One region of the Terribacillus sp. 7520-G genome, then DNA from elsewhere that is predicted to be linked to it. Evidence: riboswitches for the same ligand, from Rfam matches in the RefSeq annotation. Region 1 holds a riboswitch; the other holds the start of a gene.
The links. Region 1 has a riboswitch for FMN ahead of ribE (riboflavin synthase). Riboswitches for the same ligand answer to the same signal wherever they lie in the genome.
Positions count from the first base shown of each region.

Region 1 (3,492 bases):
GGGCAATGCTTTTGTTTCGGTAGGATATGCGAATGCATCGATACAAGCCAATAGAGGCATGAGTAGGAGCACCAGTGTAACAGTTAGAAAACCCTGCCAAGCTGCGAGCGGAATCAGCAGGATGAGCACGGCTTGGAGTGCCTGGGTCCATACTAGCGTCCGGCGTATCGGCCAGCGGTCGACCAGCGGGCCGATCAGGAACTGCAATATATTCGGTATTTGTGTCAGGAATCCAGCAAGACCCGAATAGAATGCGCTGCCGCTTAAGTCATAAACGAGCCACATTGCGGCGATGAAATAAATACTGTCCCCGATATTGGTGACAATCCTCCCCGAGAAAAGCAGACCGTAATTCCGCTGTTTTAAAATGGAGAACATCCTCAGTCCTCCTCTTCCAGTTCAATTTGATCAAACGATGGTGTATCGATTTCAAAACCGAAGGCGGAGAAATGATAGAGCTTGCCATCCGGGTCGTTCTCTGCAGCTTCACTCTTTTCACGCAGTGTTTGCATCAAGCCGGCTAAGCCCTGGATGAATTCTTTGAAATCAGCTTCGGTTGCACTTACTTCCCATATGCTGCCGATGGCGTCCCAGTCTTTCGGGTCAGTGGAGCCGGCAATTTTGGCAAACGAGGATTCTGGTGCGGCTAGAACCGCTGAACGTGTCTTATTGGTCATTTGTATATATAGCTGCCTCGTCGATTCGCTGAGTTCTTCTGCATAAGGAAGCAGATTTTCCGAGGGAAAAAAGCCTCTTGCAGCGGCTCGATAGAATTTCTGTATAATTCCATGCTTCTCTTCGGTGCGGATCACCTCGATCAACCCGTTTTTCTCCAACTCTTTCAGATGATAATGGATCTTTGGTCTGCTTGTTTCCAACAGGACAGCCAGCTGCTGGCCAGTATAAGATGTTTCGACTAGCTTCATCATCATTTCGGCGCGAAGCGGATCACTAATTGCTTTGAGCTGCTCAAGGGTCGTCAATGCCATTGCCTGTTTCATTTTGAAAACTCCTTTCGGTAAATTTATTTTGAACGGTCAACTTTATTTTACGGATTTAGTTTAGCGATTGTTCCACATATTGTCAACTCAGTTTTCAGACTTTTTTCCTGCTGTACAAGAAGATAAAAAATATGTTAAGGTAAAAGCAGTCGAATAGGTTTTCTCTTGGGGCAGGGTGAAATTCCCGACCGGCGGTGATAGGCAGCACAGCTGTCTTCAGTCCGTGACCCGTTTTTACAACGGTGGATTTGGTGAGATTCCAAAGCCGACAGTATAGTCTGGATGGGAAAGAGGAAACGAGCGTGCTATCCACACGCCAAAAATGCTTTTCGTCTATTGACGATAGCTTGTTTCGCTATACTTTTGAATTCCTGAGCCCCAGAATTTTTGATTCTGGGGCTTTTTATATGAAGGATAGTGATGAAAGAGACAAGATTAAACTTGCTTCTCTTATTTCGACATCTAAAAAATTTAGTGATGAGATGTTACATGTTCGATGGCATCTCCATACCCCGATCAACCGTCACATTGCCCCGAGACGGTAATATTCCCATTCGTAGTATCTATGGAAGATTAGAAGGATAGGAGGAAGAATTGTGTTTACTGGAATCATCCAGGAAGTAGGCAGCATGATTGCTGTCAATCAACAGGAAAAGGCGATGCAGCTTACCATTGCCAGCGAGAAACTGACCAAAGATATGCATATCGGAGACAGTATAGCGGTTAACGGTGTCTGTCTCACAGTCACTAGCTTTACATCGCATGCTTTCCAGGTCGATGTGATGCCAGAAACGTTCCGCGACAGTTCTTTATCGAATGTACGCAGTGCAGATGCAGTGAACTTGGAACCAGCACTTCAGCCGAGCGGCAGACTGGGCGGCCATTTCGTGAGCGGTCACGTCAATACGACGGGCACTATCCTAGCTATCCGGGAAGAGTCGAATGCACGTTATATTGATATTGGCGTCACGGAAGGTCTGCAGTATTTAATGAAAAAAGGATCGATTTCCGTTGATGGTGTGTCATTGACTGTGTTTGATGTGAAGGATGATTTGTTTACCATTTCGCTTATTCCTGAGACAAGGAAGGCGACGATTTTAGGGGATAAAATAGCCGGCGATCAAGTGAATCTTGAATTTGACCAGCTGGCCAAATACATGGAACGGCTTATGGAATATCAAAAAAGTCCCCGGTCTGCTGGCATTACGACAGAAACATTGGCACAGAACGGATTCATGGATTAGGAGGGAAACGAATGAAAACGACAATAGCCAATGCGCTCGACCATTTGAAAAGCGGTAAAGCCATCATCATCACAGATGATGAGAAAAGGGAGAATGAAGGGGATTTAATGGCCTTGGCAGCATTTGCAAGTCCTGAAACGGTAAATTTCATGGCTTCTGTCGGAAAAGGTCTGATATGTGCACCTATTTCCCGGGAAATTGCTGAAAGATTGGATTTGCCCCCGATGGTAAGTGAAAATACGGACCCGCATGGAACAGCATTTACTGTCAGCATCGATCATATCGATTCCACTACTGGTATCAGCGCATTCGAGCGTGCCCATACAATCGGTAAGCTGGCTGATGCAGCCAGCTTACCGACTGATTTCCAGCGACCGGGACATATCTTTCCGCTGATTGCCAAACCGAACGGAGTCCTGGAGCGTCCTGGTCATACCGAAGCAGCTGTTGACTTGGCTGCATTGGCCGGCACAGCTGAAGCTGGTTATATTTGTGAAATCATGAATGACGATGGGACAATGGCTCGCATGCCGGAACTTGAAAAGCTGGCTGAAAAACACAAGCTGCCCATTATCACGATTGCAGATTTGATTGCATATCGACAGCTGCATGAAAACAAGGTAAAAAGTTAAACCAGTCATCAGCATCGATTAAGAAATAGATAACTAAAAAATGGGACTGGATTGTCCATATACAAAGGAGTATTCATATGGTTAACGTACTGGAAGGAAATGTAGTAGGCACAGATTTGAAGATTGGTATTGTTGTAGGGAGATTCAATGAGTTCATCACCAGTAAATTATTAAGCGGCGCCATCGATACCCTGAAGCGTCATGGTGTCGATGAAGCGAATGTGGATGTGGCATGGGTCCCGGGTGCATTTGAAATCCCCCTTGCGGCCAATAAACTTGCCCAGGGTGGGAAATATGATGCTGTCATCACATTGGGGACTGTTATCAAAGGTTCTACACCACATTTCGATTATGTCAGCAATGAAGTCGCAAAAGGTGTCGCAAGTGCTGCCGATAAGGCAGGAATCCCGATTATCTTCGGGGTGCTGACAACGAATACGATTGAGCAGGCTATCGAACGAGCAGGTACGAAAGCAGGCAATAAAGGGGCTGAAGCAGCCGTTTCTGCGATTGAGATGGCTAATTTGCTAAAATTGATCTAATCTAAGTGAGAAGCAGGGGATTTCCCCTGCTTCTTTTTTATATTCTGAAAATATCGTATATTTTAGTGGGTGG
Region 1 is NZ_NQFP01000046.1:38,172-41,663, forward strand. Features, by position in the region: gene CHH53_RS15495 (MFS transporter) at 1-378, opposite strand, end outside; gene CHH53_RS15500 (ArsR/SmtB family transcription factor) at 381-1,001, opposite strand; FMN riboswitch at 1,159-1,299, shown strand; gene ribE (riboflavin synthase) at 1,598-2,245, shown strand; partial or broken gene ribB (3,4-dihydroxy-2-butanone-4-phosphate synthase) at 2,257-2,868, shown strand; gene ribH (6,7-dimethyl-8-ribityllumazine synthase) at 2,955-3,419, shown strand.

Region 2 (3,492 bases), on a different contig from region 1:
GTAAAAGGAGATGAGTTAAATGGATAAAGATAAATTGGCGTCTTTCCGCAGACAATTACTTGCAATGAAGGAAGAAGCAGAAGAACAGATCAAAGGGAACGATAGCTATGATGCTGCCAAAGAATTCCCCACTGACTCCATCGGCGAAATGTCGACCGTTGTCAATCACCCTGGCGATCTCGGGACGGAGATGCATGATCGCGAGACAGCACAAACGCTCAAAGAATCAGCGCGGGAGCGTTTACGTGACATCGAGGATGCACTGGATCGCATCGAGGAAGGCACTTATGGGTTGAGCGAAAAATCCGGCAAGCCCATCCCTGAGGAACGGCTGGAGGCGGAGCCGACGGCCCGGCTGCTCGTGGAGGAACAGGAAGAAATAGAAGAAAGAAGGCCATAAGAAAAAGGCACCCTCGCAGGGTGCCTTTGTTAATTGCGGCGTGTAAAGCCGTGCGGCCACATCCACACGTGTCAAAGACGTGCTTTACCGACTTATGCAATTCAGCTCATCGCTTGGTTATTGTAGCACGGACTGCCGGTCTTTGCAATAACTGTTTTACATCATGGTAAAAGCTCCCCCTCTTTGGGGGAGCTTTTAGGCTGCTGCTGTTCGTTTGCGCTTGGCGAACCAAGGCTTCAATTTCGCGAATAGCGGAACAAAGACAATCGCTATGACAATGCCTTTCACAAGGTTGAAAGGAAGGATGCCAGCAATGACCGCTGCCCACTTCGCATCGGCACTCATGACCGGAGAGCCCAAGAAAATGCTATATAGCGGCAGGACAACAAAATAATTCAGCACACTCATCCCGACTGCCATGGCAACAGTACCGGTAGCCAATCCGGAGATGAGTGTTTTTTTGCCTGCCCTGAATTTATGATAGAAGTATGCAACCGGCATGACGAATAGCATGCCTGCCAGGAAGTTGGCTGCGACACCTACCGGATCCCCGGCTCCTGTGAAAATAAGATACAATAAGTTCTTGATTGCTTCGACAGCTACACCTGCCAGCGGTGAAAACAGCAAGGCCGCTATCAATACCGGTATTTCACTGAAGTCGATCTTCAAATAAGCCGGCAGAATCGGAAGCGGGAAATTAAGCAGCATAAGTACCATGCTGATCGCTCCCAATAAAGCAAAAGTGATTGTTTTAGTCAACTTGGATGAACGCATGATCGTTCTCCTCCTTCATCTTGTTTATCGATTCTAACTCTTGATGAAGGGGAAGCAGCTTATTTACGTCAAAAAGCCCCGGAGCATGGCGCTCAGGGGCTTGGCATATACGCAAATAAGCAAGAAGACGTTTCTCACATGGAAACAAGGATGGCCAGTACGGCATCCGTCTTCTGCTTCGTATCTTCTCCCATCCAGACTTTCACTGTCGGTCCCGGAATTGCACCGGATCAGCCGCAGAACAATCGTCCTGCGGGTCACGGACTTCAGCAGCTCCCGCTGCTGTCACCGTCGGTCGGGAATTGCACCCTGCCCCGAAGATAGAATCGATTTAGTTTGTCATTATATTATACCTGCTTTCCATACATTTGCAACCCTTATGCTCACAGGTCCAATGGATTCAGGCTTTCTTCACCAGATAGGTTTGTCAGGAATTTTACCAAGAGATCGATTTCCTGCTGGATGACCTGCAGGCTGACTGTTTCTACCGGGGAATGCATATAGCGAAGCGGCAAGGAGACAAGCGCCGTCGATACACCCCTGCCCGAATAACGCATCTTATCTGCGTCCGTGCCAGTGATGCGCGGCGTCAATTCGTATTGCAGCTGAATGCCGAGCTCTTTCGCTGCTTGCTCCAGCAGGAGATTCGCCTTGCGATTGATCGGAGCTCCCTTGGCCAATACAGGACCTCCATCCAAGCTGACTTCGACTACCTTCCGACGGTTCACTCCTGGATGGTCGGTAGCGAACGTCACATCACAGGCAATCGCCAAATCCGGCTGAATACCGGCTGCAGCGAAGTATGCACCCCCCATATTCGTTTCTTCATTCACGGTACTGGCTGCATATACACCGACATCCAGCTTCTCTTCCTTAAGCCGGCGGATGACTTCCCCGACAATGAAAGAACCAGTACGGTTATCCAGTCCCCGTCCTGTCAAATAACGATCCATCAATACAGACGGCTGACGCTGATACACGATCAAATCCCCGACCTGCACATATTGCTCGATTTCCTGCTTGGATTTGGCACCGCAATCTATATATAGATCCGGCAGCTCGAAATCGCCCTTCATTCCTCCAAGATGCATCGCATTCACGCCGACGACACCCGGTATCGTCTTACCATATCCAAGCACCTGTACAGTCATACCAAGTGCTGCTTTTGCATTAAAACGTCCCATTTCGTCAATACGGAGGAAGCCATTTTCATCGATTCCCGTTACCACCATCGCGATTTCATCACAATGCCCGGCAAGCAGCACTTTGAATTTCGCTTCCGGATTGATGACTGCGATAGCATTGCCTGACGCATCTGTTCGCATTTCATCCGCAAATGGTGCATATTCTTTGATCCATTTTTTCTGTATTTCCATCTCAAAGCTGGACGGTGAAGCTGTCCGCAGCAGCTCCATCAAAAAATCCTGATTATCTAGTTGCATATCCATTCCGCCTTTTTATGTAGTCTTATTACACTGTAGCATAAACAGAAGCTTATTTGTTTAGTTTGGACGATTGGTCGGGTAAACTAAACATCAGAAAGGATGAAACAAATGACGACATTGAATGAATGGTTTGATAAAGGGATCCATATCGATGCATATCTGGACTCCATGCAAACACATAAAGAAAATACAATGCATATTTACGATCACTATGAGCTTCCAGCTGATACGGAATTCTTCAGCACACTCCGTTCCCAAAAGCTTCGTGCCATCGTGCTGACAGAAGATTGGTGCGGAGATGCCATGCTGAATCTGCCGATCTTTTATCATATCGCTCAGGCAGGCGCAATCGATGTCCGCATCCTCCGACGCGATGAAAACCTCGAACTGATGGACCGATACTTGACGAATGGCAAAAGCCGTTCCATTCCGATCATCATCTTCATCAATCAAAATGGTGATGAAGTGGCAAAATGGGGTCCGCGTGCTCCCGAGCTCCAAGTATATATCGATGAATCATTCAACAGCCTGCCTGATAAGGATGCTCCTGAATATGAGGAAAAACGTGATCAAATGCTCACCTTCATCACAAAATCCTATCGGGACAATCATGATTTCTGGCAGTGCGTATATGCAAGCATGAAAAGAGGACTTGAGGAAGCATAAAAACATCCAATCTGGATGTTTTTTGCTTTTTACCAAAGGTATATGCTATTTGATCAACCTGCGCTCCATCTCTTCCAACAATGACTTGCTTGGTCCATTTTGAAGCAGACGATAATAAAAACCCAGCTGGCATAATTGACTTGCCCGCAAAGAAATGCCTTCTTTATCACCCTCATAATGAAGAAGCACTTGCTCCATGAACGTATC
Region 2 is NZ_NQFP01000024.1:111,443-114,934, reverse strand. Features, by position in the region: gene CHH53_RS09925 (PaaI family thioesterase) at 1-4, shown strand, start outside; gene CHH53_RS09920 (TraR/DksA C4-type zinc finger protein) at 20-400, shown strand; gene CHH53_RS09915 (ECF transporter S component) at 596-1,174, opposite strand; FMN riboswitch at 1,353-1,500, opposite strand; gene CHH53_RS09910 (M20/M25/M40 family metallo-hydrolase) at 1,558-2,616, opposite strand; gene CHH53_RS09905 (thioredoxin family protein) at 2,728-3,285, shown strand; gene CHH53_RS09900 (phosphotransferase family protein) at 3,331-3,492, opposite strand, start outside.
Region 2: it holds a riboswitch for FMN, as region 1 does, so the genes downstream of both, CHH53_RS09915 (ECF transporter S component) here and ribE (riboflavin synthase) in region 1, are expected to answer to the same signal.